One region of the Dietzia sp. B19 genome, then DNA from elsewhere that is predicted to be linked to it. Evidence: riboswitches for the same ligand, from Rfam matches in the RefSeq annotation. Region 1 holds a riboswitch; the other holds the start of a gene.
What was found. A riboswitch is a leader RNA that binds a small molecule or an ion and turns the genes downstream of it on or off. The one in region 1 is predicted to bind cobalamin.
Positions count from the first base shown of each region.

Region 2: another riboswitch for cobalamin. It lies ahead of G6020_RS06420 (ABC transporter substrate-binding protein); the one in region 1 lies ahead of G6020_RS12330 (energy-coupling factor ABC transporter permease).

Region 1 is NZ_JAALED010000436.1:11,799-17,086, forward strand. It holds gene G6020_RS12315 (ABC transporter ATP-binding protein) at 1-754, opposite strand, end outside; gene cbiQ (cobalt ECF transporter T component CbiQ) at 751-1,479, opposite strand; gene G6020_RS12325 (energy-coupling factor ABC transporter substrate-binding protein) at 1,495-1,857, opposite strand; gene G6020_RS12330 (energy-coupling factor ABC transporter permease) at 1,854-2,594, opposite strand; cobalamin riboswitch at 2,630-2,842, opposite strand; gene G6020_RS12335 (transcriptional regulator) at 2,863-3,153, opposite strand; gene G6020_RS12340 (sodium-dependent bicarbonate transport family permease) at 3,168-4,190, opposite strand; gene G6020_RS12345 (winged helix-turn-helix domain-containing protein) at 4,468-4,770, shown strand; gene G6020_RS12350 (SRPBCC family protein) at 5,173-5,288, shown strand, end outside.
Region 2 is NZ_JAALED010000185.1:49-4,868, reverse strand. It holds gene G6020_RS06435 (sugar porter family MFS transporter) at 1-991, opposite strand, end outside; gene G6020_RS06430 (SgcJ/EcaC family oxidoreductase) at 1,169-1,543, shown strand; gene G6020_RS06425 (Lrp/AsnC ligand binding domain-containing protein) at 1,578-1,859, shown strand; cobalamin riboswitch at 1,921-2,054, shown strand; gene G6020_RS06420 (ABC transporter substrate-binding protein) at 2,170-3,174, shown strand; gene G6020_RS06415 (iron ABC transporter permease) at 3,176-4,363, shown strand; partial or broken gene G6020_RS06410 (ATP-binding cassette domain-containing protein) at 4,360-4,820, shown strand, end outside.

The DNA.
Region 1 (5,288 bases):
CCGCGGCGCCCCACGGGGTGGTGAGCCGGGCCGCGGTGAGGAGGCCCTCGTCCTGCAGCACTCGGTGGACCGGGCCGCGGGTGAGCGCTCCGCCGGAGAGCACCACCGCGTCGTCCGCCCAGGCCCAGGCGAGGTCGACATCGTGCGTGGCCATGAGGATCGCGGCCCCCGCGGCGCGAAGCGACTCCAGCGCCGCGAGCAGGTCCTCACAGGAGAGCGGGTCGAGCCCGGCCGTCGGTTCGTCGAGAAGCAGGACGCGAGGCCGCATCGCCAGCGCACCCGCCAGGGCCACCCTCTTGCGCTGCCCGAAGGACAAGTGGTGGGGGACGCGGTCGGCGAGGTCGGTGATCGCCAGCGCCGCCAGGGCCTCGTCGACCCGGTGGGCCACCTCGGCGCGATCCAATCCGAGGTTCACGGGGCCGAAGGAGACGTCGGCCCGCACGGTCGTGGCGAAGATCTGGTCGTCGGGTTCCTGGAGCACCATCTGCACCGACTGCCGCAGGCGGGTGCGGTCGGCGCGGCGGTCCCGGACCCGCTCCCCGTCCAGCTCCAACTCCCCGGCCTCGAGGCGGTTCAGGCCCACGAGCAGCCGCATCAGGGTGGTCTTGCCGCTGCCGTTTCCACCGAGAAGCGCCATCTTCGCCCCGGCGGGGATCGTCAGGTCGGCGCCGTCGAGCACGGTGTGGGTGTGACCGCCGAGGGCATCGAGACGCCGGTAGGAGAACCGGGCACCGCGCAGCGCGAGGACGGTCACGTCATGACCCCCAGTATCGAGACGGACACGAGAACCAGACAGATGACGAGCACGCGGGTGGCCGAGACCGGGTCCGCCTCGGCGAGCACTGCGGTCTGGCCGCGCTCGGCGCGCATGGACATGGCGTCGTCGATCGCCCGTGCCCGCCTGACGGACAGGACGAATACCGAGGCGAACTGCGTCCCGACCGAGCTGATCGCGGCCCGGGCGGTGCGGTGTCCGAGCCTGAGGTCGTGGGAATGCCGCAGCGTGCGCGCGGAGTCGATGAGCAGGCCGATGAGCCGGTAGGTGGTGTCCACGACGTGAGCCAGCGGGGCGGGCAGTCCGGCCCGCCGGCCGGCGGCCAGGAGGTCGGCGACGGGCGTGGTGCACGCCAAGGTGATGGTGGCGGCCGTCGCGGCGATCGCCCTGCTCACCGTCCGCCAGGCGGTGTCGACCCCGGCCGGATCCACCACGAGGCGCCAGTCCACCAGGTCCAGCACGAGGGGACCGATTCCCAGGGCCAGGAACGCGACGGGGGCGAGCAACGCCGCGAGGTAGATCCTGGCGGGGACGCGGGCCAGCGCCAGGGCGCACACACAACAGACAGTCAGGATCGCCACGTGGCCCACCGGTGGCGGCACGAGCAGTGCCGCCACCAGCAGACCGCCGAAGAGCAGCAGCTTCTCGACTACCGGGAGGTCCGACCAACGGTTGTGGGACGCCGCGAGTTCGAGTGGGTTCACCTAGGGCTCGGCCGGTCAGTGCCCGGCCGGACCCGTGGCCGCCGCCGACGGGGTCGCCGCACCCGTCACGCTCTCCCGACGCTGCCTACTACGTGTCCGCAGGACGCCGAGTCCGTAACCCACGATCCCGCCGCCGATCCCGGCCTGGAGGGCGAACACCCCCGATTCGACCTCCCCCGGCAACTCGGGCAGAAGCGGCTCGAACCATGGCTCGTAGTCGGGAGAGACCTGGCTGATCGTCCCCTCCGCCTGCCCGTCCGCACCCTCGAACTCGCCGCCCGCACCAGCGCCATAGACCAGGGAGAACACCGCGATCGCGAACGCCACGGCGACCAGCCCCACGAGCACCCACACGCTGACGTGCTTCTTCCCGCTCATCGCACCGACTCCGTGGCCTCGACCTGATCGGTACGGTCCTCGAGATGCGCGAAGGTCCCCGCGCCGGCGAGTCGCGCCCTCCGGAAGAAGCCCACCAGGTCGAGCTCGCGGGAGGCGATGCGCAGGAGCACGCTGACGATCACCACGACGATCAGGGCCTCGACGATCGCCAGCGGGATCTGGGTGATGGCGAAGACGGCGAGGAACTCGGCCATCGAGTACCACAGGCCGTGCTCGGCGCTCGGGAACGCCAGTGCGAGCTGGGCGCTGGTGACGAGATACGTCACCAGGTCGGCGAGGAACGCGGCGACGAAGACCGCGCCGAGCAGTGGCACCGCGACCCGTCGACACAGGACGAACGCGCCGTAGGCGACCCACGGCCCGGCGACCCCCATGGAGAACACGTTCGCGCCGAGCGTGGTGATGCCCCCGTGCGCGAGCAGCAACGCCTGGAAGATGAGCACCACGGTGGCGACGAAGGCCATGACGGGGGGCCGGAAGATGATCGTCCCCAGGCCGGTCCCGGTGGGGTGTGAGCTGGAGCCCGTCACCGACGGGAGCTTGACGGCCGACATGACGAACGTGAACGCCCCGGCCACGCCGAGCAGGACGCCCGCCTCCGGTGTCCGGCGGACCGTCCTGATGACCTCGCGCGCGCCGTGGATCACGAACGGTGCCGCGACGGCCGTCCATGCCAGGGCGTGCGCCGAGGGGAGAAAACCCTCTGCGATATGCATCTACCTGAGACCTTTCTGCCCGTCACCTCGCGGGCACTCGTGGTGGCAGCCACGGCCGGTCTCCTGGCTCACGGGTTCCCCCGGCCCACCCCAGTAGGGATGGACCGGATCGCCGCGGGTCCGCCTTCCCACCCACACAACGCGTGCGAGCAGTGGCACAGAGGACCTGCGACATCATCCGTTCACAGTGGCGAGGGCCGCCCCGGTCTCACACCGGGTTCCCGAGCACCGCAGCTGAGCAGATCCTAGCCCCCTCCCGGGTGCCGGCTCAGTACCGCACCGACTGGGCGTCCGAGACCAGACACATGCCACCGACGGACTTCAGAAGGGGGCGCAGCGCCAGGAGGACCTCGTCGATCCGGTCGGGGTCGACCGCCACGAGCACGAAGGTGTTGTCGAAGGTGGAGAAAGGGTCCCCGCCCCGCTCACCGTGCTGTCCCCGCCCGTAGATTCCCGGGATCACGGTGCGATGGGTCAGGCCCAGCGAATCCAACGCGCCGAGGAACCTCCCGGCGACCCCGGATTCCACCACCAGTTCGATCCGTTTGACGTCTCTCATGGGATCTCCTCGCCTCAGGCGCCCAGGTGCTGGGCGACGGTGTAGTAGAGCGGAATGCCGAGGACGATGTTGAACGGGAACGTCACGGCAAGAGCCATTGTGAAGTACCGGGACGGTCGCGCTTCGGGGATCGCGTAGCGCACCACGGCCGGGACGACGATGTAGGACCCGCTCGCCGCGAGCACGGCGAGCATGGTCAGGTCGCCGACCGGCAGCCCGGCCAGTGCACCCAGGGCCAGCGCCATCGATGCTCCGATCAGGGGCATCACGATGCCGAACCCGATCAGGAACGGACCCACGTCCCGGACCTCGCGGAGTTGACGGGCGACGAGCAGGCCCATCTCGAGCAGGAAGAAGGCCAGCAGCCCCTTGAACATGTCGTCGACGAACGGGGACATGGCCTCGCCGGCGTCGGCCCCCACCATGGTGCCGATCACGAGCGACCCGATCAGCAGCAGGTGCGCGCCGTCGGTGAACGCCTCGTGCAGGATCGCCCGCATCGACAGGGGTGCTCCCGACGCGGGACCGGAGGCTCCGGCCCCCGCGACGTCGCCCGCCATCTGGGCTGAGCGTTGACGTGACCGTGCCCAGGTGGCGAGAAGCACCGCCATGATGATCGCGGGCGATTCCATCAGCACCAGGGCGACCGTCATGTACCCGCCGGGTTCCTCCCCACGGGCGGTCACGAACTGCGTCGCGGCGATGAACGTCACCGCGCTGACCGACCCGTAGGTGGCGGCGATGGCGGCCGCATCGAACTCGTTCACCCTGCGCCGCAGGACCAGGAAGCCCAGCGCAGGGATCACCAGGGCCAGGAGCAGGGCGATGCCGATCACCGCCGCGGCGCGGCCGGTCAGACCGGTCTCGCGGAGAGCCTGTCCACCCTTGAACCCGATCGCCATGAGCAGGTAGAGCGACAGGAACTTGGTGACGGGGGCCGGGATCTCCAGGTTGGAGCGCACCGCGGCGACGAACAGCCCCAGGAAGAAGAACAGGATCGGCGGGTCCGTGAGGCTGCCGAGAATGCTGAGGTCCATCGAGTCTCCCCTGATCTGACCGGAGTCCGTACGCCGCCGAGCGGGGCGAGCGGATCTCCGTCGTGGCGCGCGGGCCGACTGTTCCGAGCGAGTAACGGGAACGACAATACACGACTTGCAAGACATGTATTGCAACAGCCTAAATCTATGTCGTGTGTTGTGGCGCGGCGCAAGGGCCGGCACCGCGGGAGATCGGGCACCGTGGACGCCCACATGCGTACCGTGATTCGCGTCAGGCAAAATGGCACTCGGAAGTCGTCGGTGATGGGGTGGTGTGGTGGCAGAGTGGACGTTTCTCACCAATCACGCGCACGTCCTGCTGTGCATCGCGCAGGATTCCGAGACGCGACTGCGCGACATCGCCGATGCGGTCGGGATCACCGAGCGCGCCACCCAGCGGATCGTGGCCGAACTGGAAGAGGCCGGGTACCTGCAGCGCATCCGCGACGGGCGCCGTAACCGCTACAGCCTGAACCGAGACCTGCCGCTGCGCCATCCACTCGAACGGGACCACATGGTCGGGGAGATACTCAGCGTGCTGGGGGCCCCGCGAAAGGGTGCTGGCGACGGCAACGAGTGACCCGTCGGCACTGCTCGTGGCGCCCCGACAGCGTGGTCGACCACTACTAGAGGCCCCCAGGGGACGATCTGGTCGGCTTCTCTCTGCAGTTGATCGAGTTCGGAGATGTCATAGGGGCTGAGCACATCCACCGTCACCACGTCCGGACGAACGGTCGCTTTCTGCACCACCGCGGATTCGGTGTTGCTCAGCCAGCGTCCCGGACCTGCGCGGCCCACACCCTCGTAAGCGAGCTCGTCGACATGGGGACCAACACCACGACGAAGAGCAACGTCACTACGGGGTACGCCCTACGCGACGTACTGTGTTGCGGAGCGGTCCGACCTTGCACTGGTCGCAATTCCGGTCACGCCAGAGTGTTCACCACACCCAGCGCGGCTCAACCCGCCAAGGAGGCATGGCATGAGCACTACCCGCGAGCTTCGCGCCGAGGTCGAGGTCGACGCCCCCGTCGAGCGCGTGTGGGAGGTCGTCACGGATACCTCCGTGCTCGTTCGGTCGTCGCCCGAACTCGTCGC
Region 2 (4,820 bases), on a different contig from region 1:
TGTCGATCAGCGCGATGGCCACGATCGTCACGACGATGTTCGTGACCGAGGTGATGACGGTCTGGGTGAGCGCGTCCGCCTCGGTGAAGCCGACCGACTGCCAGAGGGACGTGGAGTAGTAGAAGATCACGTTGATGCCCACGGCCTGCTGGAAGACGGACAGCACGATGCCGATCCACACGATCGGCAGGAGGTTCCTGCCGCTCGGGGTGAGCATGTCCTGCCACGACCGCTTCCTGTCCTCGCGGACCGTCGCACGGATCTCCTTGATCCGGTTGTCGACGCCGCTGGACTGGATGGTGCGCAGGACGTCCCTCGCCTCGCCGACCAGCCGCTTGGCCAGCAGGTAGCGGGGGGATTCCGGGATCATGAGCGCCAGTACGCCGTAGGTGATCGCGGGGACCAGCTCGGTGAGGAACATCCAGCGCCAGGCCTGGATCCCCAGCCACAGCTCCTCGATCGCGCCACCGGCCACGGCTGCCAGCCAGGCGTCGGAGAGCAGGGCCACGAAGATGCCGGAGACGATCGCGAGCTGCTGGAGTGACCCGAGGCGGCCGCGTATCGAGGGCGGGGCCACCTCGGCGATGTACGCCGGCGCGATGACCGAGGCCGCGCCGACGCCCAGGCCACCGACCACCCGCCACAGGATGAGGTCCCACGGGCCGAACGCGAGCCCGGAGCCGATCGCACTGACGGTGAACAGCGCCGAGGCAAGGACCATGACGCGGGTGCGCCCCCAGCGGTCGGCGAGGCGGCCCGCGAGATACGCGCCGGCGATACAGCCGAGCAGGGCCGAGGAGACGACGAACCCGGTGAGACCGGCGTTCATGCCGAAGGTCTCCTGGACGGCGTCCACCGCGCCGTTGATGACGGCGGTGTCGAAGCCGAAGAGGAACCCGCCGAGCGCGGCGACCAGGGAGATGATCACCACCCTGCCGGTGTGGAAGGACTCCTCGTCCGAGCTCCTGGCCGAGACGTTCCGTGTGGACATGGCGTACCCCGTTCCCGGGCCGGATGGACGTCCTGATGTCTGGTGAACGGAGCGTAGGCCCGCTACCAATGTGGCGCAAGTCACATATTCTTTATCGATTGCGGCGTACGAACGCTCTGATCGAGAACACGTTCTAGGCTCGAGGTGTCTCGTCGTCATACCGAAAGGGCCACCGCCGTGAGTGCCTCCCCCGAGCAGATCCGTGCCACCGCCGACTCCTACATCGCCGCGCTGGTCGCCGGCGACCTCGAGGCGGTCCTGGACCTCTACGCCGAGAACGCCACGGTCGAGGACCCCGTCGGCAACGGCACCGTCCACGAGGGCAAGGCGGCCATCCGCGAGTTCTACTCGTCCGTGGTGGCGCTGAAGATCGAGGGCGAGGTGCTCGAGGCGCGCGTGTGTGGCGACGACCTGCTGTTCAACTTCGAGATCACCACCCACTTCGACGCCGACTCCAAGGCCACCATCAACGTGTGGGACCTCATGACCCACGACGAGCAGGGCAAGATCCGTTCGATGCGCGCGTACTGGACGCCGGAGAACATGCGCTGAACCGGGGCCGCGCGACTGGACTACCCTTCAGACCATGATCACCGCCATCGTCTTCGTCCACGCCGAGACGGCGCGCATCCCCGAGGTCGCCGAGGCGATCGCCGAGATCGACGGGGTCTCCGAGGTGTACTCGGTGACGGGCACCATCGACCTCATCGTGCTCGTGCGGGCCCGCCGCAACGAGGAGGTGGCCGACATCGTCTCCGACCGCCTGAACAAGGTCCCGGGCGTGGTCGACACCGAGACGCACATCGCGTTCCGCGCGCTGTCCAAGCACGACCTCGAGGCGGCGTTCTCCCTGGGGTACGACGAGTAGGCCCCTCCCCGGTGCGCACAGTTCCGGGGAGGTGCCCCCGCGGCCGTCGAGGCGGATGTGCATACTGTCACCACGACTTGCTGATCTCCGGATACGCAGGGGAAGACCGGTGAGAATCCGGCGCTGACCCGCAACGGTGTGCCGTCACCTCGGTGACGACGAGCCCGATTACCTGCCCGGAGGTACGCGACTCTGTCCATCGCCGCGGTCTGCGATCCGGAGTCCTGCACGGTCGGCGGCCGGTGTCGACGGTCGCCCGCCTGCGGGTCTCGTGTGTTCGTGGGCACACGACACGATCCGAGGTCTGATCATGTTCCGTCGCCAGTCCAGGTCCACCACGGCGCTCGCCGCGCTGCTCGTCACGGGCGTCGTCGTCGCGGGCTGCTCCCGCGGCGAGGCTCAGGAGAGCGCCACCTCGAAAGAGGCGTTCGCCGAGCCGGTGACCATCACCAACTGCGAGCGTGAGTCCACGTTCGACGCCCCGCCCGAGCGCATCATCACGATGAACGCCCACGTCACGGAGACCCTCATCCAGATGGGTGCGGGGGATCGGATCGTCGGCCGGGGCTATGCCGATCGCGAGGACGTCCTGCCGGAGGTCGCCGAGGAACTCGAGGCGATTCCCGGGTTGGCCGAGGAGTATCCCAGCTGGGAGCAGATCGTCGATCTGGAACCCGACCTCGTGGTGGCCGGCATGCGCAGCGCGTTCGACGAGAAGGAGGGCCGGAGCCGGGACGCGCTCGACGCGGCGGGCATCGACACCTTCCTGTTCTCCGAGTACTGCGGCGACGGTTTCCCGGACGTCTCCATGCTCGAGACCGACTTCTCCCAGCTGGGCCGGGTCCTCGGCGTCGAGGAGGGTGCGCAGCAGCTCACCGACCGCATCGTCGACCGGATCGAGTCGGTCCGCGCCACCCTGGACGAGGCCGGGGTGACGGGGACCCCGACGTTCTTCTACGACAGCGGTGAGGCGGAGCCCATGACGATCGGCGGCGTCGGCATCGGCCAGCTGATCGGCGAGTACGCGGGAGCCGACAACATCTTCATCGAGGGCGACCGGCCCTACCTCAAGACCACGTGGGAGATCCTCGGCGAACGCCGACCGGAGGCGATCGTCGTGCTCGCCTACGGGGCCACCAGCGCCGAGGACAAGATCGAGTACCTGCGCAACCAGCCCATCATGGCCACCACGCCGGCGATCCGCGACGACCGCATCGTGGTGGTCCCCCTGGCCGACTTCTTCGAGAGTTCGCGGATGGCGACCTCGGTGGAGACGATCGCCCGCGAGCTCCACCCCGACGCCTTCGGTGGCTGATATGGCGACGGTCGTCCACGACCGTGGCGGTGGCGCGGGCGATGCGGCGACACCGGCTCCGAGCCGCCCCTCGGCGTCGTCCCGCCTCCCGTCACCGTTCCGCGCCACGAGCCCGTTCCGCACCACCAGCCCGGGCCGCGAGACCGGCCCGCGCCGCGACAGGCGGCCACTCGGACTGGTCCTCGCTCCGCTGCTGGGGCTTCTCGCCCTGGCCGTGGCGGTGGGGGTCTCTCTGGGATCGGTGTCCATCCCCCTCGGTGACGTCTGGGCGATCGTCGCCCACCGCGTGGCCCCGGGGTCCTTCACCCCGTGGTGGTCCGAGGCCCGCGAGGCGATCGTGATCGAGTCCCGGCTGCCGAGGTCGCTCATGGCGGCGGCGGTGGGCGCGTCCCTCGCGGTGGCGGGAGGCGTCGCCCAGGCTGTCACGCGCAACCCACTGGCCGACCCGTACCTGCTGGGGGTGTCGTCCGGGGCCGGTTTCGGCGTCGTCGTCCTGACCGTCCTGGGCGTGGGTGCCGGGATGTGGGGTGTCTTCACGCTCCCGATGGCCGCTTTCCTCGGCGCCCTGCTGCCACTGGCCGGGGTGGTCCTGGTGGCCCGTCGCGCGCACGACACCACGGCGATCGTGCTGGTGGGGGCGGCCCTGACGATGATGTTCGGCGCGCTCAACACGTTCACGCTGTTGGTGTTGGGCGACGACCACCAACTGGGCACCGTCATGCGCTGGCTGGCCGGCGGGTTCGGTGACGCCGGGTGGACCATGCTCCTGGCCCCGGTCTCGATCCTCGCCGTCGCGGGCGTCCTGGTGATGCTGTCCAGCCGCCACCTGGACCTCCTCCTGACCGGCGACGACGGCGCCACGGCCATGGGCATGAACGTCCCGCGGTTCCGGCTGCTCAAGTTGTTGCTGGTCTCGATGCTCACCGCGGGGGCGGTGGCGGTCTCCGGGACCATCGGGTTCATCGGACTGCTCATCCCGCATCTCGCCGGGTACGTCACCGGGCGCACGTCGGCCCGGTTACTGCCGACGGCCGCGGTGCTCGGGGCGGTGGCCCTGGTGCTGGCCGACATCGCGGCCCGGTCCGTCAGCGACGGTGCCGAGCTCCCGGTGGGCGTCGTCACGGGGATCGTGGGGGGTCCGGTGTTCCTGATCATGCTGTGGCGGCGCTACGGAAGGTCGGCGACGTGACCACACTGACCGCGGCCGACGTCTCCACCGACCTCGGGGGTCGCCGGATCCTCGAGGGGGTGGACCTGACCATCGCACCCGGCCGGGTCACCGCGCTGGTGGGCCCCAACGGCAGTGGCAAGACCACCCTGCTGCGCACCTGCTACCGGGCCCTGCCCACGACCGCCGGACTGGTGCGCCTCGACGGCGACGACATCACCTCGCTCCGCCGGCGGGCCCTGGCGCGGACGGTGGGCGTGAGCACCCAGGAGCCGGTCTCGTTGGGTGGCATCACGGTCCGGGAGTCGGTGCGACTGGGCCGGACGGTGACACGCGGGCTGTTCGAGCCGTTCGGGACCGACGACGCCGACGTGGTGGACACCGTGCTCGACCGTGTGGGGTTGGCCGGGTTGGCGGACCGCGACGTCCTGGCCCTGTCGGGGGGCGAACGGCAGCGGGTGTCGATCGCCCGGGCGTT